DNA from 3 places in the Paenibacillus allorhizosphaerae genome. Region 1 is predicted to be linked to each of the others. Evidence: riboswitches for the same ligand, from Rfam matches in the RefSeq annotation. Region 1 holds a riboswitch; each other region holds the start of a gene.
The links. Region 1 has a riboswitch for cyclic di-AMP ahead of ACFQI7_RS26770 (hypothetical protein). Riboswitches for the same ligand answer to the same signal wherever they lie in the genome.
Positions count from the first base shown of each region.

Region 1 (7,906 bases):
GATTGGTCATTCTGGTTGATGACCACCCCCAGTTAAGGAAGTGTGGGTTCTATGAAAACAATCGGCAGTCTGATGCACACAGGCTGCCCTTCTTTCGTCCGGCATACCGGCTTCGCGGAAGCGGTATCGCCGGTTTTTTTCGTTTCACCAAGTAAACGGGCCGGGAGCAGACTAGGAGTTTATATGACCTTTCTCAGGGTAACCGCTCGCGCAACGTTTATGCCGTTTTACGATTAACTAATTATCCATATACGTTAACTGGTAATCCATTTACTTCCGTAATAGACAATTTATAATTAGCTGTAGAATAACTAATCGTTAAGGTCTTTGATGCAGCAACCATATTAAGGTGGCAGGAGCAGACACGGAAAACGTTTTGAAAACGCTTATAAAAAAGGGTGGGTACGCATGAACAAAAAACGGATCGTTATTTTCGCCGCAGGTTCATTGATGCTTACGGCATGTGCGAATGGCGGGACGCAAGCCGGCGGTCCAGGAACCGCAGAAGCGGATGTCGCCAAGGTGGCTAACATGTCGGCGGAAGTAAGCTTCTATATGTGGTCGATGTCGCAAAGCGAATTCGATTACATCGCGGAACAAGCGAAAAAGAAATTTCCCAACTATACGTTGAAAGCGGTTCCGAGCACCGGCTCCGGAGGCCCGACAATCGATGCGCTGGTTACAGCGGGCAGCATGCCGGATTTGTTCGTGGGGCGCGGCGTAGCGACTCCCGATTTGCAGAAGAGCGGCCTGTTGTACGATATTAGCGACTTGATGAAAAAGTATAAATTCGATACTTCGCGGTTTGACTCGCTTGCGTTTGAACAAATGAAGCAGGAGACGGCAGGCATTATTGCTGGCATCCCGCTCAGCGGCACGAACGGTGGGCTCCTGCACTATAATAAAGATTTGTTCGACAAGTTCGGCGTTCCTTATCCGAAGGACGGCATGACCTGGGACGACGTGTACGAGATTGCCAAAATTATGACAAGAGCCGAGGGCGGCATTCAGTATCGCGGATTTTCAGACCGCTGGATGGAAACCTTTTTCACGCAAAATCCGTTTGGCGAACCGATGTTGAGCTTGACGGAAGACAAAGCGGCGGTCGACACGGACAAGTGGAGAAAAATTGGGGAGAACTGGAAGCGCTTTTATACGATGCCCGGATTGAAATTCGATTCGACGACGATCAACAAAGACTTGGATTGGAAAGAGTTTATTAAAGGGAATTCCGCCATGACGACATTCGTCTCCAGAAATTTCATGGATTGGAACTTTGCGTGGGACATCGTCAGCATGCCTACGTACAAGGAATTGCCGGGCATCGCGCGGTTGGCCGATTTCCGCAGCGTGTACATCACGAGCAGCAGCAAAAACAAGGATGCCGCCTTCCAGGTGGCTGCATGGCTAGCCTCCGACGAGATGCAGTCCAAGCTAACGGCCGATATGGGATTATATCCGGTGCTGAAAAACGAAGAAATCAAAAACAAGTATATGCTGAACGACCCGCTCTACAAGGGGAAAAATATAAAGGCGGCATCCTACAATAAAGTCGGACCGGGCATGCCCGGCCGCAAGCCGGGATTAACGAACGTGAAGGCCGAGAACATGTTTATGAAAGAACTGCAGAAGGCCGTTGTGGAAAATAAAGATTTGAATACGGTGCTGCGAAGCGCCGAAGAAGTGATCAATAAAGCGATTGCTTCCGAGAAAGCAAAATGATCCGGCATTTTTGCAAGCTGCCGGGGCGGCGCTTCTCTGCCGAGGGGCAAAGTTCTGTGCTATGATGACGTTATATACATCATGCGTCGTGGGAGATGAGAATGGTGCATGAGCCGTTTTTCGAACGATTTTTTCCGAAAATGGTCGAGGTGCTCCTCCGCGGGGAACCCTTCTGGAAACAAAGGAAGTACAGGTTTGAGCTGAAACAGACGAGTTTGTACAACTTTGTTTACGTGTTTGCGGGAAAGGGCACGTATGAATTGAATGGCACCGTATGGGAACTAAATCCGGGCACGGTTCTTCATATGGCTCCGGATGAACACATGATATTGTCAAGTTCGCAAGCGGAACCTCTGACGTATTATAGCGTGCATTTCCTGTATTTCCCGATGGAATGGGAAGGGAACCAAGCCAGACTGGGACAGAAAGGCGCCCCTCTGCCGTTCGAGCGTGTTTTTTCCGTTCATGCGGACGCCGCGGAGCTGGAACGACGGCTCAAACAGTTGCATGAGTTGTGGAATGACAAAAACGCGGGGACCGAATGGACCGTCAGGCTTCTGTTCTTGACGCTGATGAAGTGGCTTAGTGAGGCGCTGACCCACAAGCTGCGGGATGAAGATGAAACGGCCCGGCTTATATCCGATTCCATGAAATACATTCAGGACCATTACCAGCAGTCGCTGGAACGCGATAAATTGGCGCGCATGGCGTCGCTGTCGGCCAGCTACTACTCGATTTTGTTCAAAAGGTACTCGGGTTATACGCCATTTGAATTTATTAACAAAATAAGGCTGGATAAAGCGAAGCAGCTGCTCCGCACCACCAATGAGCCGATTTCGAAAATTGCCAGAGAGGTCGGCTATCAGGATCCGCTTTATTTCACCAGATTATTTGCAAGGGAAGTGGGCATGGCTCCCCGCATGTATCGCAAAGCGTAGCCGCGGCCTTTGACGCCGAGGAATAGCATACCAAAGAAAGCCAAGTTTGGCCCGACAGACCGGCTTGGTTTTTCTTGGTTTCGTCATGATGTTGTCTGCACCGCATTGCATTTAGAAAGAGAAGTACGCCTGCGAACGGTCGATCAACAGGGAACTCCCTAATGATGAAGCGATATCTTTTTGCAGGGTGAAGGGATATCTAAGCTTGAAGGCCAAATCCAGCAGCGCCGATTCGGCGAGATTCGTCCTTGCTTGCCCCCACGCTTTGTCTCTGGTTTGGACGCAGCGAATGGCATCGGCAATGGAAAGACCTTTCAGTTTCGCAAAGACGAATGCCCAGCGGACCAAATCTATGTTTTCCCTCGTGCAGGGTATCACGTATTCTCCCCAACCGCTAACCCCGCCGCTTGATATTTTGAGCAATCCGCAGTTGCATTCGCCGCCGGTCAAAGGGATTTGATTCTGGATCAGGCGGCAGTCGAACCGGAACACCTCCATCGCGCAGATGCGATAGTGTAAAAGCTCATTTTCATTTATTACGGGTGAAGGAACGGTTAAGTTGAACATCGTATCCAATCTCCTTAACTTTAAGGTGGAAAGCGCAAAAAAGCCCGAAGAGCAGAGAAACTCTGCTCCCGGGCTTCTTGCATAGCAATAGAAGGCATGGGTGCGGTTCTCTCTCAATGCGCATACGAGGTTAGCTGTCGGGTTCGGGCTTGAGAGTGCCCTACTCACGTTGCAACCGTTACATCTAGCGAAGCGATGTCGGTTGTCACTATCTGAGATTCACCCCTTGAAGCCTTTGCGTTAGTATAGGCTTCGATTGGGTCCCCCGTTTCCTATAAAGGAACTCTGCGTTTGAATAGGAAAATATGATATTGTTGCAATGAATCATACTCCGAGCCATACGCAAAGTAAAACCCGAATCCGGATGTTATTTTCGGTTTTTTGGCTTCATATGAGGATGGAAACGGATTCATTCAAAGCCTGCATTTAATATCGATATAAATGCTGCTTGATTCTTCGTTTATCGCGGTTTCTCAGAAAAGCGGCGAAAAGCGGAGCATGATATCGAAAATGAAAGATCATATACGGATTGTTCGAGCTCTATCGCCTGCCAGTGCCGGATTTGCAATGCAGCGTTTCTTTACAGCGCGTTGCTTCGAGCGTATGATACGACTCAAGAAACAATCCAAACAAAGTTTCCCATTTTTATTCGCTGAATTTCCTTGATACCAAGGAAAACGGGGGAACCAACAGGTGGTGCAAGAACGGTGTGAGAGCCGGTCGCGCATCGCCAGGGGTGAATCGCGGGGACGGAATGTCATGGAATTCCGTACTCGCGTAGGGCGACTCTCACCGCCCGAATCCGTCAGCTAACCTCGTAAGCGTTAGACGGCAGCCGGCTTGTCTTTCGAATCCGGATCGATTCGACAGAAAAGCGCTGCTTTTGGAGAGAGGATGATGAAGCTTGTGATCGTTTGCCGCGACCACAGGGCTTAATGCCTCTGTGGTTTTTTGCTGCATTTTATTGAAAATTTACCGTTTTATTTGCAGAGACGAATAAATTGAATAGGTCATATGCAACTTTTCGCTGAATCCTTGAATGGAAAAGGAACGGGGGAACCAACGGAGTCGCGCAGCATATCCAAATGTCGGATACGGTCACGGCTTTATGGGGTGAATCTTGCAGTTGACAACCGACATCGTGAATACCGATGTAACGGTTGCAGCATTGTTGACAATTGTCCAGCGACATCTCCGCTGTACAATTGCAACGCAAGTAGGGCGACTCTCACGCCCGAATCCGTCAGCTAACCTCGTAAGCGTATAGAGAGAGGCAACGATTGTCGTGAGCAGGACACGGTATGTTCTTTACTGTGCCTTCAGAAGCCGCGGGAAGAGTTCTTCTCTGATCGCAGGCTTCTTTTTTGTTGCCTTCTCTTTCTTCATTCAAGGAGGAGAACACATGGATAGCCGGCAAAGATTTATTCTGGTATCTGCGCCCAACAAAGCGGGTGAAGCCTTCGTCCGTTTATTAATGACGCATAGACTCCCCTTTGCCGCGATCGCTAATAACAAGCGGGAGCGAGCGCGAATGAAGGAGCTGGGCGTTGAGCGCATTATACTCGTCGACACAACCGAGGAAAGCACCTGGCAGCTGCCCGACTTTCCGATCGGAAAAATATTTTTGTTCGAAAGCAGTTTTACTTTGTGCTGCCGCTACATTCGCATATGCAGTTCTTGGAGCAGCGAACCGACTTATGTAATCACGCATTCGAACCACCCGCGGCTCATTTATAAAGGACTTGGAGCGAGCTTCGTCATTCATACGAACAGCGATGAAGTATCGTTTTTACTCCATGCGCTTGTAGGGTGAACCGAGAACTTGGAAGTGATGGAGGAGTATATATGGCGGATCTCTATATGGTTTTGATTCTCGCAGCGACTTACGTTCTGTTCGCCGGCTTTTTGTCCTGGTGCGGCAAAGTGACTGAGGAAACGGGAGGTGAGCGCAAATGATCGTTGTTTATTTATTTACGGCGTTTATCTTTATTTACCTGGCCTATGCGCTCATTCATCCGGAGAAATTTTAGGGAGGCTGTACACTGTGGGCATTTTGCAAATTGCCGTTGTGATCCTGATTTTGATGCTGATCGTTAAGCCGCTCGGCACTTATTTATACCAGGTGTTTCGGAATGAAGCGAGTGTGACGGACAAATTTTTTTCTATCATTGAGAAACCTGTTTTTGCCCTGATCGGGCTTAAGGATCGAAAGGGCATGACCTGGAAAACGTACGGACTCAGCTTCATTTTAACGAACATCGTGCTGGTGGCCGTCAGTTATTTGATTCTGAGGGTACAAAAGTTTTTGCCGCTGAATCCGAACGGCATCGACAACATGGAGCAGACGCTTTCATTCAATACGGTCATCAGCTTCATGACCAACACGAACCTGCAGCATTACAGCGGCGAATCGGGGCTCTCGTATTTCTCGCAAATGGCCGTCATCATGATGATGATGTTCACTTCTGCGGCGACCGGGTTATGTGTTGCCATCGCTTTTGTTCGAGGGATTACAAATAAGGGTCGGACGATCGGGAACTTCTTTGAAGATTTCGTGAAAGCTCATACGCGCGTGTTTTTCCCGCTGGCGCTCGTGGTGACGCTTCTGCTTGTGGCGCTTCACGTTCCGCAAACGCTGCAGCCTACCTTAACGGTTACGGGTTTGGAGGGACAAGTACAACAAATCGCTATCGGTCCGGTGGCGTCTCTGGAGTCCATCAAGCACTTGGGAACGAACGGCGGCGGATTTTTCGGAGTGAACTCGGCCCATCCGTTCGAGAATCCGAATCCGCTCACGAATGTCATCGAAATATTGTCGATGTGGTCGCTGGCGGCCGCACTCCCGTATACGTACGGCTTGTTCGCGAAAAACCGCAAGCAAGGTTGGGTTATCTTTTCCGCGATGATGATTTTGTTCCTGCTGTTCTTGTCCTTGGTTTACGTATCCGAGACCAGAGGTAACCCGGTGATGAACCGTTTGGGCATTGATGCATCACAGGGCAGCATGGAAGGGAAAGAGGTACGATTCGGCATTCCGCAATCGGTTTTATTTACTACCGTTACGACATCGGCCACGACCGGTTCGGTGAACAATATGCATGATACGCTCACGCCGCTCGGAGGCATTACGCCGCTCGCTTTAATGATGCTGAACTGTGTGTTCGGAGGAAAGGGCGTCGGTCTGGTGAACATGCTGATGTACGCGATTCTGGCTGTTTTCCTCGCCGGTTTAATGGTAGGAAGGACGCCGGAGTTTCTGGGGCGAAAGATCGAAGCCCGCGAGATGAAATTAATCGCGATAGCGATATTGACGCATCCGTTTATCATACTTGCTCCAACGGCGATCGCGCTCGCAACGGAGCTCGGCAAAGCGGCGATTACGAACCCGACATTCCATGGAATCTCACAAGTACTGTATGAGTACACATCGTCCGCGGCCAATAACGGTTCGGGGTTCGAGGGACTCGGAGACAATACGCCGTTCTGGAATATAACCACAGGGCTCGTGATGCTGTTCGGCCGATATATTTCGATGGTCGCGCTTCTTGCCGTGGCCGGCTCGCTGCTGCGCAAGCAATGGGTTCCGGAAACGATCGGTACGTTCCGTACGGATAACGGTTTGTTCGTCGGCATCCTTATAGGTACGGTACTGATTATCGGTGCATTGACGTTCTTGCCGGCGATTGTGCTTGGTCCGATTGCCGAGCATTTGACGATCCGTTAAAGAGGTGACGACAAACATGAGTAATAATAAAAAAACATTATTAACCGGGGACATCGTAAGAAATGCATTAAAGGATAGCTTTGTCAAGCTGAGCCCGGTCACCATGATGAAAAATCCGGTTATGTTCGTCGTTGAAGTCGGGACGCTCATCGTATTGCTGATGATCGTTTTTCCAGGCTATTTCGGCACAGAAGAAAGCATCGGGTTTAATATTACCGTATTCCTGATTCTGTTATTCACCGTGCTGTTCGCCAATTTCGCCGAAGCGTTGGCGGAGGGCAGGGGCAAGGCGCAGGCCGATTCTCTGAAAAAAACGAAGAAGGAGACTACGGCAAACAAAGTCGTAAACGGCGGCGTGAAGCAAGTACCGTCGACCGAATTGCGCAAAGGCGATCTCGTCATCGTGTCGCAAGGCGAGATGATCCCGGGAGACGGCGAGGTGGTCGAGGGATTAGCGTCCGTAGACGAGTCCGCGATTACGGGGGAATCCGCTCCGGTCATCAAGGAAGCCGGCGGCGACTTCAGCTCGGTTACGGGCGGCACCCGCGTCGTAAGCGACAAAATCACGATCAGAATTACAAGCGATCCGGGCGAATCGTTCATCGACCGAATGATCTCGCTCGTCGAGGGAGCGTCCAGACAAAAGACGCCCAATGAAATCGCTCTGAACACGCTGCTTACGAGCTTGACGCTTATCTTTTTGATCGTGGTTGTCACGCTTGCCCCGATCGCAAAATATTTGGGCATCGAGCTTTCGATTCCGGTGCTCATCTCGCTGCTCGTCTGCTTGATCCCGACGACGATCGGCGGCTTGCTGTCGGCGATCGGGATTGCCGGGATGGACCGGGTCACGCAGTTCAACGTGCTCGCCATGTCCGGCAAAGCGGTGGAAGCCGCGGGTGATATCAACACGATGATTTTGGATAAAACGGGTACGATCACCTTCGGCAACCGG
Region 1 covers NZ_JBHSRV010000009.1:96,032-103,937, reverse strand. The annotation lists gene ACFQI7_RS26785 (alginate lyase family protein) at 1-36, shown strand, start outside; gene ACFQI7_RS26780 (ABC transporter substrate-binding protein) at 409-1,722, shown strand; gene ACFQI7_RS26775 (AraC family transcriptional regulator) at 1,824-2,660, shown strand; gene ACFQI7_RS26770 (hypothetical protein) at 2,772-3,227, opposite strand; cyclic di-AMP (ydaO/yuaA leader) riboswitch at 3,331-3,527, opposite strand; cyclic di-AMP (ydaO/yuaA leader) riboswitch at 3,868-4,066, shown strand; cyclic di-AMP (ydaO/yuaA leader) riboswitch at 4,243-4,505, shown strand; gene ACFQI7_RS26765 (hypothetical protein) at 4,630-5,040, shown strand; gene ACFQI7_RS26760 (potassium-transporting ATPase subunit F) at 5,180-5,257, shown strand; gene kdpA (potassium-transporting ATPase subunit KdpA) at 5,272-6,951, shown strand; gene kdpB (potassium-transporting ATPase subunit KdpB) at 6,968-7,906, shown strand, end outside.

Region 2 (7,906 bases), on a different contig from region 1:
CCGAACACGAACGTTAAGCCTTCCAGCGTCGATGGTACTTGGACCGCAGGGTCCTGGGAGAGTAGAACGTCGCCAAGCAACAAGAAGAGCCTCATTGGAGAAATCCGATGGGGCTCTTTTTATGTTGCATTTGGCTGTGTCAGCAGCAATCATTGGCTCCCAAACGTTATTCGTCGAAATCCGATACTTGGAGATAAAAGAGGCACCTGAATGAAAGTTGTTCGAAAGCCGTAAACTAAGGCGTAACTCATCCACGGAGGTGAAGCCTGTTATGAATGAAACCCAAAAGAACAGTCCGAATGAGGAGCTTGGCCAGCTGGGTACGCATGCTAGCGGAGCGACGGATCTGCACAAGACACGTACGACAAGTATGCCTGTACAAATTGATCCGCCGGTTTCGCCGAATCCGGGCGCGATCGATAACCGGGATCGCCGTTTCGATAATAAAAAGAACGGCCAGCCCATCTAAACATCATTACGGGAGAGAAAGAGCGGAACAATTCTGCTCTTTTTTTATTCATCAAGAAAAAGCTCCCTCAGCATCCGCTCCCGATTGTTCAGAAATTGCTTCGTAATGATATAATGGTCCGTTTCATCTAACCGGGTGTGTTGAATGCCATCGGCGGTAAGCTGATATAAAGCGGAATCAGGATAAGCCATCAATATGGGAGAATGGGTCGAAATAATGAATTGCGAGTTTTTATTCACCAAGGTATGGATACGGGAGAGCATAGACAGTTGTTTGAAAGGTGAGAGCGCCGCTTCCGGCTCATCCAGGATGTAAAGTCCGTTGCCGCCGAATCGATGCATAAATGCGGAAAAGAACGATTCTCCATGCGACTGCTCATGCAGCGACTTGCCTCCGTAAGAATCGATGATCTTCCCTCCCGATCCAGGCTCCCGATCCATTTGATCAATATTGGTGGCAAGGTTATAGTACGTTTCGGCTCGGAAAAAGAAACCGTCACGCGGCTTATTAATACCGCGCACGATCCGAATATATTGATGCAGCGTAGAGTGCGACTCCTGCGTGGAGAAGTTGAAATTCATGGTTCCGCCTTCCGGATTGAAGCCCCAGGCAACGGCCAGCGCTTCCAACAGCGTAGATTTCCCCATGCCGTTCTCACCCACGATATAAGTGACTTTCGGATGAAGCGTAAGATTGTGCAGTTCTCCCAGTGCTGGGAGATTGAACGGATATTGCGCAAACGACGGGACCTTTTCCCGCAGCAGAGCGAAGCTTCGGATGAAAGGGTCTTTTTCAGCAAGAACCACGGCAATACCTCCTTATTATGAAGATATTATAGTTGAATTTCGCAGCCGGAGCCATTCCCGTGTATAACGAAAACATGGCTGCGCTTCTTCGGCAATCCGGCATTGGGAAGAAGAAGGACTGCTATGGCCAGAGCGCGATCCGGAAAACGGTTTATTTTATGCAAAATACAAAAAATGAAGGAAATCTTACAGGCAGTTGAGCATCGTAGCATTAATAAAGCAAAAAAAGAGATCGAAGGCGCACTATCAAGCATTCATTGGTGCAACCGCCAACAGTTGTACTGCGTTTATATATTGGTAGAGCTTTGCAATGAGGTCGGGTTTATGGAATAAGCTCTTGCCGCCGGGGCAAGAGCGCTGAAAATGCTCATTTTCGCGTCTTAGCGATGAGATCAGATACGGTAAGAAAGCGGTAGCCGCGCTGCTGAAGCTCCGGCAGGATGCGTTTGAGCGCCTCTACGGTTTGGCTACAATCTCCTTCAAGATCGTGGAACAAAATGATGTCACCGTTGTGAACATTGTTTAGCACCGTTTGAACGATTTTGTCGGCGCCAGGCTTCTTCCAGTCTTTCGTATCCTGATACCAGGACCACATGACGACCGTCAGCTTGTCCTCCTTCATGGATTGGAGCAGCGCATCGTTGTAAAATCCGCCTGGGGGCCGAAAGACGCTCGGCATTTGCTCGGTAATATCGAAGATGACTTCCTGGGTTTGCCGAATTTCCTCGACGATTCGTTCGGGAGGGTAGTTTTTCAGAAAATGATGGTCAAACGTATGATTGGCAATCTCATGGCCTTCATTTACTTCACGGATCGCAATGGCCGGATACATTTTCACGCGTTTGCCGAGCACGAAAAAAGTCGCCTTAGCCTGATACTGATGAAGTAAATCCAGTATTTGCGGGGTATATACCGGATTAGGACCATCATCAAACGTTAAGGCGATAAGCTTCTGGTCCGTCTGCACGTTCCATACAACCTCGCTGCCGAGCGGAGGCGCCGCGGTAGTCGTAATCGGAATCATCAGCGAAACAATGAGCAGGAGCGTTACTACGGTTTTTGTTTTCGTCAACGGGCTTCACCTCGGCATCTAAAGTACCTTAGTTAGGGTGGGCCAACGGATGAAAAGTATTCGGAAGCGGCGGCATGCAAAAAAAAACAGCCGCCCTAAAGAGGACGACTGTTTTTGCCATTGGATGAGTCCAGACTGCTGTAGAGATGTAGTTAGGAACCTAATACGTAAATTTTAACTTGCTGTACGCCGAACATCCTTGCTTTTGAGCGGCTTTCGGGCAAGAAAATATCAATTTTATTGCCTTTAATGGCACCGCCGATATCACTGGCCGTAGCGTACAAGCCACCGGACGGCAAGCCGTCGTAATTATAGCCCTCGATATATACTTTCGTGCCGAGCGGGATCACGTTCGGGTCGACGGCGATCGTTCCGAGCTGCAATGGATTTCCCATATAATCGACTGGGCCGTTGCCGCCATTCTCGCTCGGAGAAGCCGTATACGCCGTTGCTTTCGCTTCGATGAGTTTGCTGTACGAAGGGATCGCACTGCTGCTCAATGTCGAAACGGCGGCTGGCTGTTCTTTTGGCTTGTACCATGCCGGAGCATAATATTTACCGTCCGTACCCAAAATGGCGATACGGTTCGAGTTGTCCCACTGGCTGTTATACCCGAACGTATCGGAGAGCAGCCGGAAAGGAACATAGACTTTCCCGTCGATCAGTTCTGCTGGTGTTGCGATTTCGGTTGATTTGCCGTCGACCGAAATATGGTTATCGCCCGTCGTAAGCGAAATGCTCTTTTTTCCATTCGCCAAAGTGACTTTTATTTGCGAGCCCGCCGGTTCCCATTGTACTTGAACTCCAAGCTTGTCTGCGACGACGCGGGCAGGCACCCGCAACTTATGATTCTCATCCAGGAAAGGCTGTGCGTCCGGAAAATGGACCAGACTGTCGTTGACTTGCACCTTCACGTCTTCCGCCAAGCGTTGAGGCTCGGCCGCTTCCGCTTTTTGGCATACCGGCAAAACGGCAGGCAAGGCGAACAAACATGCGAGGAACATGCCCTTAATATTCAATTGCATTCATTTCCCTCCTATGAATGCCTCCGAGGTTAGTTGTCGGGTTCGGGAAGAGGATGCTCCCTAGTATTGCAGCCGTCGCCTTAAATCGTGACGATGCCGAAATGCATTCACCCCATGTGTTTCATCCCCCGTACGCGCACGGCAAAAAAATGCGCGATTCGGCTTTTAGTAATTTACCATAGCGTACGTACCGGTTCAATGCATAAAATTATCCAGTCATTTCCGATTAATGGAAGCCCCCTTTTTCCTCCCGGGCAGAAATGGGGTACAATGAAAATAAATTCGTGCAAGAGTAGAAGTTTATGACCGTCAGGGCAGGGGAGGAGAAGCACAATGTATAGACGAGACTATATTTTGGGACTGATTGAGAAGGCAGCCGTTGCGGTATATAAAGTGGCCGCGGCCAGAAGAAACGCGCAATTTGAAGAGGCGATGGCGCTGTTGAATCAAGCGATGAAACAACTGCTCGGTATGAATTCGAAGCTGATCGGAGCGCTGTCGGTGAAAGATTTGCTCGCCATGTTTTCTCAGGACGGCGGGATTGATCAAGGGAAAGTGCTGGCGGCGGGCGATCTGCTTCATGCGGAAGCGTCCGTATGGAAAGAGGCGGGTAACGAGACCGCGGCCCGGCAGACGGCACTCAAATGCGTTGAAATGCTGCTGACGGCGATGGAACTGGATGCCCGGTCCGAGCTGAAGAATGAATTCGACGAGCGTTTGAACCATGCGCTGGACATGGCCGGGCGTGCTCCCAAAAGCGCCGAGCTATTGGAAAAGCTGATTCCTTATTGCAATGAGGCGGGCAAGCTGGCCGATGCGGAAGACGTGTTGTTTCAATGGTTGGACGAGCTGGAGAAATCCGGACAATGGGAGCGGAGACTTAAGGCGATCGATGAAGGGATTCGAATGTGCGAGCAATGGCTTCAATTAGATGAAGGGAAAATATCGGCAGGCGGATTGAGTTCGGCCGAAATCCATAGCACATTGCAGGATTTGATAAAAATGAAAGCGAATTCGCAAACTTAAACGGCATATCGCTGAAGATCATTCAATAAATGCGAACTATTTTTTGTTTGAATTTATTTAATGTTCGTCTTTTATAGTTGACATGCGCTGTTAAAGGCTGTTAAACTGAGAGGGTAATAACAAGATGGAACAAACGAATTTTTGGAGAATAAAGTCGAATAATCTCGTATAAAGTCGGGAATATGGCCCGAAAGTTTCTACCCAAAAACCATAAATTTTTGGACTACGAGTGAACGAACGATAAGGAAGGTCGGCATGTTTGTGCCCGGCCTTAGCTTGCGCTTCGGGCTATTTGTCGTCCAGTGGATAGAACGCATCGGTATGCGCCCTATCAGCCGGACGTTTTTTTATACATCAGAAGCTTAACTTAAACACGAATGGATCTTCACCGATCAAAAGCGCTATGTGCATTGCAGTGTATGTTGCTAATTTAATCTATAATATCGGAGGTTCAGCCAGTGTCCGTACTTGTTGGCGTCATCATGGGAAGTCAGTCCGACTGGGAAACGATGAAGCACGCCTGTGACGTGCTCGAGGAATTAGGCGTTCCGTATGAGAAGAAAGTCGTTTCCGCGCACCGTACCCCGGATTTAATGTTCGAATATGCGGCTTCAGCGGTGGAACGGGGGTTAAAGGTTATCATCGCGGGCGCCGGAGGCGCGGCGCATTTGCCGGGGATGGTCGCCTCCAAGACGGTGCTGCCGGTGATCGGCGTGCCGGTGAAAACGTCTACCTTGAACGGACTCGATTCCTTGCTCTCGATCGTACAGATGCCTGGCGGCATTCCGGTTGCGACGGTAGCGATCGGGCATGCCGGTGCAACGAACGCAGGTCTGCTCGCTGCGCAGCTGCTCGGTGCTTTTGACGAAGAGCTTCAGCGGAAAGTTGCGGCGCGCCGCGAGCGGATTGCGCAAACCGTGATGGAAAAGAGCGTGCTCGAATGACAGCGGCGGCAGAAGGCAAGGCGTACGACCCCGGCAAAGTGATTGCTCCGGGCGCAACGATCGGCGTGCTTGGCGGAGGACAGCTCGGTCGAATGCTGGCACTGGCCGGACGGGCCATGGGCTACCGCTTCGTCACGCTCGATCCGACGCCGGATGCGCCTTGCGGCCAAGTGGCGGACCGGCAAATCGTCGCGGCATATCATGACGTAGCAGCCGCGCGTCAGCTGGCGGAGCAGGCGGATGTCATCACATACGAATTCGAGAATGTGGACGCAGGCGTGACGTCACTGCTGATGGCAGAATCTTATGTGCCGCAAGGAAGCCGCCTGCTCTACACGACGCAGCACCGGCTGCGCGAGAAGCGGGCGATCGAAGCCGCGGGCGTCAAGGTTGCGCCGTATGCGGAGATTGGCAGCGTGGAAGAGCTGCGTCAAGCGGTGCAGCGTTTCGGCACGCCCTGCGTGCTGAAGACGGCGACCGGCGGCTACGACGGCAAAGGACAATGGGTCATCCGGTCGCAGGAAGAAATCGAAGCGGCATACGCGGAGCTCAGCAAGGCGGGAACGGAGCTTGTGCTGGAGCAGTTCATCCGCTTCGCCAAGGAAATATCGGTCATTGCGGCGCGCAGCCCGCAAGGGGAGGCGAAAGCTTTTCCTGTTGCGGAAAATGTGCACGTAAACAATATTTTGCACTTATCGATCGTCCCTGCACGTGCCGCGGACGAAGTGCTTCGCGAAGCGGAGACGATGGCGCTGCGCATTGCGAAGGCGCTGGATGTGATCGGTCTCATTGCGGTGGAGATGTTCCTTACGGCGGACGGCGAGTTATATGTCAACGAGCTTGCACCGCGGCCGCATAATTCCGGCCACTACACGATGGAAGCGTGCCGCACTTCGCAGTTCGAGCAACATGTGCGCGCGATTTGCAATTTGCCGCTCGGCGATCCCGGGTTGCTGACGCCGGTCGTGATGGTCAATGTGCTCGGCGAGCATGTGCAGCCGCTGTTGGACTGGATCGTTCGGCCCGAGTCGGAACAGGTGCCAGGCGTTACGGCGAAGGTGCATCTGTACGGCAAGCAGGAGGCGAAGAAAGGCCGCAAGATGGGGCATGTCAATCTGCTGTCGAATTCGCCGGAGCAGGCGCTTCGTTGGATAGAGGCTTCTACTATATGGGACGCTAAACACGAATGACTTTAACGGAAAATAACGGAGGATGGGGAAACCATGATTGATCGTTACACAAGACCCGAAATGGGACGCATTTGGACGGAAGAAAATAAATTCAAGGCTTGGCTCGAAGTGGAAATATTGTCCTGCGAAGCTTGGGCGGAGCTTGGCGTCATTCCGAAGGAAGACGTAGTGGAATTACGGAAGAACGCTGGATTCAACATTGACCGCATTTACGAAATCGAGCAGGAGACCCGTCACGATGTGATCGCCTTCACCCGTGCCGTCTCGGAAACGGTAGGTCCGGAACGAAAGTGGGTACATTACGGCTTGACATCGACGGACGTCGTCGATACGGCGCTCGGGTACTTGCTGAAGCAAGCGAACGAAATATTGGAGCGCGATTTGCTCAACTTTATCGAAATCGTCCGGAACAAAGCGATCGCGTATAAAGATACGCCGATGATGGGACGGACGCACGGCGTGCATGCGGAACCGACGACGTTCGGCTTGAAGATGGCGCTGTGGTATGAAGAAATGAAGCGCAATCTGGAGCGTTTCCGCTTCGCGGCGGACGGCGTGCAGTTCGGCAAAATTTCCGGCGCCGTCGGCACGTATGCCAATATCGATCCGTTCGTGGAAGAGTATGTGTGCGGCAAGCTCGGCACGAAGCCTGCACCGATCTCGACCCAGACGCTGCAGCGCGACCGCCACGCCGAGTATATGGCAACGCTCGCCTTGATCGCAACCTCGCTCGACAAGTTCGCGACCGAAATTCGCGGGCTGCAAAAGAGCGAGTTCCGCGAAGTGGAGGAGCCGTTCGCCAAAGGCCAGAAAGGCTCGTCGGCGATGCCACATAAGCGCAATCCGATCGGCTGCGAAAGCATTTCGGGTCTGGCTCGCGTCATTCGCGGCCATATGGTTTCCGCGTACGAGAACGTCACGCTCTGGCATGAGCGCGACATCTCGCACTCCTCGGTGGAGCGGATCATTTTGCCGGATGCGACGATTTTGCTCAACTACATGCTGAACCGTCTCGGCAATATCGTGAAAAACTTGACGGTGTTCCCGGAAAACATGAAGCGCAACATGCAAAGCACGTATGGCGTACCGTTCTCCGGCCGCGTCATGACGAAGCTGATCGACAAAGGCTTCAGCCGCGAACAAGCCTACGACACGGTTCAGCCTAGAGCGATGCAGGCGTGGGAGGAGCAGCGTTCGTTCCGCGAGATTGTGGAAAATACGCCGGCGATCCGCGAATACTTGTCGCTTGAAGAGATCGAGGATGCTTTTAATCCAAGCTGGCATTTGAAGCATGTCGATACGATATTTAAACGGCTCGGCTTGAGCTAATCTAAACGGAAGGACGGCTGAAGGATGAACGGGGAAACTAAACCG
Region 2 covers NZ_JBHSRV010000008.1:317,659-325,564, reverse strand. The annotation lists rRNA gene rrf (5S ribosomal RNA) at 1-78, shown strand, start outside; gene ACFQI7_RS26300 (hypothetical protein) at 272-469, shown strand; gene ACFQI7_RS26295 (AAA family ATPase) at 514-1,275, opposite strand; gene ACFQI7_RS26290 (hypothetical protein) at 1,370-1,453, shown strand; gene ACFQI7_RS26285 (polysaccharide deacetylase family protein) at 1,643-2,347, opposite strand; gene ACFQI7_RS26280 (stalk domain-containing protein) at 2,500-3,372, opposite strand; cyclic di-AMP (ydaO/yuaA leader) riboswitch at 3,376-3,546, opposite strand; gene ACFQI7_RS26275 (DUF6483 family protein) at 3,706-4,398, shown strand; purine riboswitch at 4,543-4,644, shown strand; gene purE (5-(carboxyamino)imidazole ribonucleotide mutase) at 4,857-5,342, shown strand; gene purK (5-(carboxyamino)imidazole ribonucleotide synthase) at 5,339-6,532, shown strand; gene purB (adenylosuccinate lyase) at 6,566-7,861, shown strand; gene ACFQI7_RS26255 (phosphoribosylaminoimidazolesuccinocarboxamide synthase) at 7,886-7,906, shown strand, end outside.
Region 2: it holds a riboswitch for cyclic di-AMP, as region 1 does, so the genes downstream of both, ACFQI7_RS26280 (stalk domain-containing protein) here and ACFQI7_RS26770 (hypothetical protein) in region 1, are expected to answer to the same signal.

Region 3 (7,906 bases), on a different contig from region 1:
TTCGTGCCGTTCGGAGATCGCATATAGAATTACGCTAATGGAAATGGTATTATTTTCTATATTACTCCGAAGCTTATAAAAGGGAGAGGGGCGTAACGCTATTATGAAATTCGTAGTCATATTTGGACCGCAGGCAGTGGGCAAAATGACCGTCGGCCAGGAGCTCGAAAAAATTACGGGTTTGAAGCTTTTTCATAATCACATGAGTATTGAAGCGGTTGCTCCGATTTTTAGTTACGGCACGGAACCCGGGAGACGATTAGTCAAGCTTTTTCGCCAAGCGATCTTTGAAGAAGTAGCGAATAGCGACATGGATGGCTTAATATTTACATACCTTTGGTCATTCGACCAACAGGCTGACTGGGACTATATAGAAAGCATTTGCCGCATCTTCGAATCGAAGGGCGGTATCGTTTGTTTTGTTGAACTGGAAGCAGAACTGGAAATAAGACTGGAGCGAAATAAAACGCCGAACCGGCTAAATCATAAACCTACAAAAAGAGATATTGCATTTTCCGAACGGGATCTGTTAAACAGGATGGCGAAAAGTCGGCTCAACTCTTTTGATGGGGAAATCCAGAGAGACCATTATATAAGAATCAACAATGCAAATTTGAGCCCGGAAGAAGTTGCAAGCATGATTAAGCAAAGATTTTCATTATAGACGACTTGTAATCGTAAGACATGAGCTGCACTTGAATATGATTCCTGACATAAGGTCAATTTAATGGTAGCGAATTGAATAAGGGAGATGTGTTCTATTGGACTTGGAAGAACTGTTAAAAGAACTGTTTAGCTCGCAGCAGGATTGGCATGTAAAAACCAGTGAAAATACGTATGTTGTCGTGCCTGATCATAACGAAGAAATTGATGATGAAGAATAATGGAAAGAGAGGGCCGACTAGCCCTCTCTTTTTTCACTTTTCGCATAAATGATATGGAACGGTAGCCACGACTACGTCCTTTTCCTTTAACAGTCTGGATCGGATTCGGTATGCCGACTGATTGTGCAGCAATCTTTGCCACCATTTCCTCGGTACGAATTGGGGTAGAAGGACCATAATCGTCTGCTTCTCCTTGACATGTGTATCAATCCGTTCAATAAATTCCACCAAAGGCTTGACGATGGTTCTGTATCTGGAGTGAAATACTACCAATCGCACCCCTGGATTCCACTGCTCCCATTTTTTCTCCATTTTGTCCTCGTCTTCTTCGGTAAAGGAAATATAAAAAGCGATGACATTTGGCGAAAGCGTCTTTGCATACGAGATCGTAGAGGCAACCACGCGATGAATCCCGGCGATCGGAATGATGATAATCGATTCTTTATGCGGCAAAGGCTCCTCTATATTGATTCGAAGCTGGTCAGCGACATCTTCGTAATGATCGTAGATTTTGGTTATAAGCCATAACAGTATCGGTGTTAATACAATCACGATCCAGGCGCCTTGCACAAACTTTGTAATGCAAAAAATAACGAGAACCGCAAACGATACAAGGGCGCCTATTCCGTTTATAATCAACCGTCCCTGCCATCCCTTTTGTTTTTCCTTCAGCCATTTGCGAACGAGGCCGCTTTGAGCGAGCGTAAACGATAAAAATACCCCGATGGCATAGAGCGGGATTAACGCATCGGTCTTTCCTCGAAACGCAATCAGCAGGATGGAAGCCAAAATACCTAATGTTACGATCCCGAAGTGAAAGGATAGACGGTCTCCCCGGTTAGCGAACATGCGCGGAAAGTTTTTATCTTGAGCCATGATCGATGCCAAGATCGGAAACCCGTTAAAACTGGTGTTGGCGGCAAGCGTCAAAATCATCATAGTTGCAATCTGGGTTGCATAATAAATGATTCCGCGTCCGTAAGCACTTTCCGTAACCATGGAGAGAACGGATGTATGTCCTTTTGGGTCCGGCGTGATGCCGTAGGCCATCGTTAAAACCGTGACGCCTCCGAATATGATCGCCAGCAAAATCCCTAGACAAACCAAGGTTCGCTTGGCATTGTCCTTGGAAGGCGATTTAAAATGAGGCACCGCGTCTGAAATCGCCTCGATGCCGGTGACGGCGGAACATCCGGATGAGAAGGCTTTTAACAAAACAAACAAGGTGAGCCCTGTAGGCACGGAAGAAGGGATCACATGAACGGCTGACGCATGACTGGCTCCCGTAAACAAATCGAAAATGCCTTTGCCTATTAACATGAGTAAACAAAGAATAAAAAAATAGGTGGGGAAGGCAAATACGGTTCCGGATTCCGAAGTACCTCTCAAATTGATCCAAACCATGAACCACACAAGAAATACGGCAATCGGTACAATATAAGGAATGGCCGCCGGAAACGCGGACGTAATAGCCTGCACCCCGGCCGAAATGGACACCGCCACCGTCAAAGTGTAATCGATTAATAAGGACACGCCCGTCAACCTTCCGAAAGACATGCCCAAGTTTTCTTTGGAGACCATATAGGCTCCGCCGCCTTGAGGATAAGTTTCGATAACTTGTCTGTAGCTGATGACCAGAATGGTAATCAAAAGGATGATGGCTATCGCAATAGGGAGCGAGAAACCATAAGCCGCCGCGGCTCCAACAGCTGCAAGAGCGATCAAAATCTGCTCCGTACCGTACGCTACAGATGACAAAGCATCCGAGGATAAAATCGGCAAAGCTTTCCACACGGGCATCTTTTCTTGTTCCAACTCATTGGACTTGAGCGGCCTGCCGAATATCATTCTTTTTAAAGAATCTGCTGCCATTCCGTGCACCTCGATTAAGAATGATTTTCGTTAACCTAATTCCAAATTCCTGTTTAATATATCCAAAAAAAAGCACAAAAAAACACAAGGTTAGAGTCTTGTGTTCATCATCTCACCTTCTCACGAAACGCTTACGAGGTTAGCTGTCGGATTAGGGTTGTGAGAAGCGTACCCTTCCCATGCTTATGGCATAGGATTCACCCCGGTAGTCGGGTCCCCCGTTTTTCTTAAAGAAAATTCAGCGTTATTCAATTTGTAAGTACGAATTGAATATTACTTTCTTATTCAACAAAAGTAAACCGAGTTAAACATGGCTGACCGTCAATTATTTTATCCAAATCCGTAAAATAGCGTTTACATCCATACACAGGTTTATTATCCTTTGTATTTTAGCGATTTGCTTTAATTATTGAAAATATTTGTGCTGATGCGCATGAAGCGAGTCGAATCCGGACAGCGTGGATTGCCTGCCCGATTTGCTACAAACGTGAGGCGATATTCATGCATCGAAATTAACATGCATGCTGCGGGATACAACGAATTTCACTGTAAATCTTGGATTGACGATGTTCGCTAGCTATGCCATAATCGAATTGGAACCGGTTCCATAAATGTGCAAGGAGAGTTGATTCGGATTGGGTAACATAGCTGTAGTTGGCAGCATTAATCTGGACATTGTCAACCGCGTTCAGCAGTATCCTATTCCCGGCCAAACGATCAAGAGCGGGGGGACGGAGTACAATTACGGCGGCAAAGGTGCGAATCAGGCTGTCGCTGCTGCCCGTTCGGGAGGCCATGTAATGATGGCGGGCGCCGTCGGTTCCGATTCTTTCGGCGGTGAGCTGCTGGCTGCTTTACGACAAGAAGGCATTGATGCGGATCTGGTCGTCCGAAAGAGCGGCAACTCCGGCATGGCGTTTATTACCGTGGACGCTTCGGGTCAAAATCAGATCATTTTGTCCGAAGGAGCCAACGGAGACGTGGTCACGGAAGATGTTCAGCCGCTATGGGCCGCGTAAGATGTGACAACCATACTTCTGCAAAATGAAATTCCATGGGCTTCGAATCTCAGCGTGATCCGGCAGGCGAAAGCCGAAGGGATTCGCGTAACGTTCAACCCGGCCCCGGCGCTCCCGATTCCCGGTGATGTGCTCAAGCTAATCGACATGCTAATTGTCAACGAATCCGAAGCGGAGTTCATTACGGGGCGGGAGGTTGGCAGCAGAGCCGAGGCGGAATCTGCAGCAAGTGCATTGCTAGCCGGCGGCGCAGGCGAAGTGATCGTTACGTTGGGATCGCAAGGCGCGCTGTACATGGGGCAAAAAGGGGATCGCTTCTATACGCCGGCTTGCCCGGTAAAGGCGGTCGATACGACAGCAGCCGGGGATACATTCATCGGAGCCTATACGGCACGAATAAGCGCCGGGAGTCCGATCCCGGAGGCGCTGCGGTTCGCTTCCGCTGCAGCCGCCCTAAGTGTGATGCGCAGGGGAGCCCAATCCTCTATCCCGACGCTTGAGGAGATAACAAGCTTTTTAAACGCAGAATCATGAGTTTTGTGCGAGTGAAATGTACGGATTCGTTTTTTGAGTGATGGTTAGGAGATAGATATGGATCAGAAAAAAACGAAAATTACGATCGATGACGTGGCAAAGGAAGCCGGAGTGGCCAAGTCTACCGTATCGAGGATTATCAATAACGCGCCCGGGGTAAAACCGATCACGAGGCAGAAGGTAAACCGGGTTATTGAACAGCTGGGATTTACGCCTAATATAATGGCTCGAAGCTTGAAAACGAATTTACGCAGACAAATCGCACTCGCGATAGACGACATACGCAATCCGTATTATCCAGAACTGGCGTGGGCGGCGGAGCAGGTGGCCAAACAAAATGATTATCGGCTTGTGTTGATCAATCATTACGGAAATCCGTCCGAAGAGCTCGCGGTCATAAGGGAAGTCAACGATATGCATGTAGACGGTATCGTTCTGCTTTCCATCAGCCACCCGAAAACGTTGAATTCGCTCATTAAGAAAGCGACCGTTCCGGTCAGTTTAATCGGCAATTACGGCGAAGAGATGCCGGCGGATACAGTAGGGCTGAGCCGATCGGAAGGGTACTTGGCAATGGATCACCTGATTCGGATCGGCAGAAGGCGAATTGCGTATGCGGGTGGCCCGATCACGATGCATCGGGGATCGCGTTACAATGCTTACGAGAAGTCGCTTGCCGCGAGTTTTATGAAACTTGATCGTTCCCTTGTGTTTACCGGCGAAAGATTATCTCTCGAAACCGGAATGGAAGCCGCGCAATATTTTTACCGATTGAAGGAACGGCCGGATGCCGTGTTCGCGGCCAATGACCTGATCGCCATCGGCGTCATTCAAGGTCTTATGGAGCTGGGATTGCGGGTTCCGGAAGATGTCGCCGTCGTAGGAATCGACGATATCCCTTGGTGTATGCTGACGAATCCGAAGGTAAGCTCGGTTTCGAATTTAGTGGCGGAAATGGGCCGCATCGCGGTCGAGCTGCTACTGAAACGGATCGATCAATCCGACGAACCGTTTAAGAAAGTAAAACTGGAACCAAGGTTGATTGTTCGGGAGTCGACGGTGAAATCAATCTGAGCACGCGAATAAACAATGTTTGCCTTGTCTGCTGAACCGGACAGGGTAAACAACACGCTATATGTTGAAACAGAGCTCTCATTGCTATAATGAATACAGAAAAGAGTTCTGAACGAACACAAATGGAATCGGTTCCAGCGAGAAGGGACTGTATGCTTTGAATATGAAACGATATGTTGATCGTATCAACGAAAACATCGTTGTTGCAACAAAATAAAACCGGTTCCAAAAATGCTATTTTGGTTCCAAACATTCAATCGGTCAGTCATCGAAAGGTAAGAAGAAAGGTGGAGTAAGCAATGGTTATGCAGCAGGATTACGTCGAACGAGTATATGCCGGATGGCTTGGGAAAGTCATCGGCGTCCGGCATGGGGGCAATATTGAAAATTGGACGTACGAACGAATTGAACGCACGTTTGGCGAAGTAACCGGCTATTTGCACGAATTTAAAAACTTTGCGGCTGACGATGACACGAACGGGCCGATGTTTTTCCTGCGAGCGCTGGACGATTACACTTGCGGCCCGGAAATCACGGCTGAACAGATGGGATTGACTTGGCTTAATTACGCTCCGGACGGCCATGGCTTTTACTGGTGGGGCGGCTACGGCAAGTCCACCGAGCATACCGCCTACGTCAACTTAAAGAACGGCGTTATGGCGCCGCGTTCAGGTTCCATCGCACAAAATGGGCATGCGGTTGCCGAACAGATCGGCGGACAAATTTTTATTGACGTCTGGGGGCTGATTGCGCCCGGAAACCCGAAGCTTGCCGCGGAATTTGCGGAGAAAATCGCAAGTGTGTCTCACGACGGAAACGGAAAGTACGGCGGGATGTTTATCGCCGCATGCATCGCCGCAGCCTTTGTCGAGAAAGATATTCGACGCATCATCGAAACCGGCCTTGAAACGATTCCTACCGATTGCGAATATGTCCGGATGACCCGTGCGGTCATGGACTTTCATCAAGCGAACCCCGATAACTGGCGGGATGCGTTCCATTATGTCAAAGCTCATTTCGGTTACGATAAATATCCGGGTCACTGCCATATTATCCCGAATTCGGCGGTTATTATTTTATCGCTGCTGTATGGCGAAGGCGATTTTTCCAAGTCGATCAACATTTGCAATATGTGCGGCTGGGATACGGATTGCAATGTGGCGAACGTCGGAACGATTATGGGCGTCCGCAACGGCTTGGAAGGCATCGATGCAAGTTGGCGGAAGCCGATCAACGATTTCTTGTGCTGTTCGAGCGTGATTGGGTCGTTAAACATCCTGGATAACGTATGGTGCGCGACCTATATCGCGAGACTCGGCTATAAAATTGCAGGTGAACCGGTCCCGGAAAGATGGGCAGCAATTATAGAAGAGAAGGGAACCCGCTTTCACTTTGAATTGCCCAATTCCACCCATGCGTTTCGCACATCGACGGACGATTCCCTGCATGTGACGGCCTTGATCGAAAATACGGAAGAAGCGGCTGCTTCAGGGAGTCGATCGCTCAAAGTGCTGTTCGATAAAACGCAAGGAGGCGTCGGCTACCGGGTGTACCATCAAACGTACTACCGTCCGCATGATTTTAACGACAGTCGGTACGACCCGAGCTTCTCGCCGATTTTATATCCGGGGCAATCGATGGAAGCGATGGTGATGGTTCCGGCGGCCGGGCAGCAAGTGAAAGCGCGGCTGTACGTGAAGGACGGCCATTCGGGCAACGATTATTACGGTGAAGCGGCGGTTCTTACTCCCGGCGAATGGACACGGCTTGAATTTGCCATCCCTTCTTTAAGCGACTGCTGTCTGGAGCAGGCGGGGATCGAGTTCATCCCTATGGCGGGAAAAGGCCCGAAGGGACCTAGTCTCGTAGCCTACGTGGACGATTTCGTGTTCGGCGGGAAACCGAACTACGCCATCGATTTTGCCAAGGAGCGGCTCGAGAAATGGAACGGGCTGCATATCGAGGTAAGCCAGATGACCTATTTGCGGGGAATTTGGACGTTAGAGGACGGCGAACTGAGCGGTAGCTTTTCCGGCGAAACGGCGGAATGCTATACAGGTAAACTGGATTGGGACGATTATACGTTCGAAGCCGTTGTCGTTCCGAAGCTTGGTGAGCATCACCGCATCAATTTCCGCGTGCAGGGAGGGATTCGTTCCTATGCGGTAGGACTCGCGCCTGACGGGAAGCTGGCCCTTTACAAAAATGAGAACGGGTACCGCACATTACGCGAGGCAGATTTGGATTGGCAGAACGAGAAGGCGGTAACAATCGTTGTAAAAGCGCAAGGCAACCGGTTTGAAGTTTCGGCAGACGGCGTGCCGCTTATGGATTATGCCGATGAAGATCGTCCGTACTTGACCGGGATGATCGGATTTTCCAATGCCGAAGCAAGCCATACGCATTATCGCGGTTTTTCGCTAGCGAGCATGTAAAGGACGGATCGTTTCGCATTGGTACGTTCATGTCTTGTTTCAAACAGATTTGGAAGGGAGTTATCCGCCATGAGCCAACCGAATATTG
Region 3 covers NZ_JBHSRV010000001.1:297,818-305,723, reverse strand. The annotation lists gene ACFQI7_RS01210 (DEAD/DEAH box helicase family protein) at 104-664, shown strand; gene ACFQI7_RS01205 (hypothetical protein) at 762-884, shown strand; gene ACFQI7_RS01200 (APC family permease) at 918-2,756, opposite strand; cyclic di-AMP (ydaO/yuaA leader) riboswitch at 2,869-3,010, opposite strand; partial or broken gene rbsK (ribokinase) at 3,392-4,309, shown strand; gene ACFQI7_RS01190 (LacI family DNA-binding transcriptional regulator) at 4,367-5,383, shown strand; gene ACFQI7_RS01185 (ADP-ribosylglycohydrolase family protein) at 5,683-7,818, shown strand; gene ACFQI7_RS01180 (sulfatase-like hydrolase/transferase) at 7,888-7,906, shown strand, end outside.
Region 3: it holds a riboswitch for cyclic di-AMP, as region 1 does, so the genes downstream of both, ACFQI7_RS01200 (APC family permease) here and ACFQI7_RS26770 (hypothetical protein) in region 1, are expected to answer to the same signal.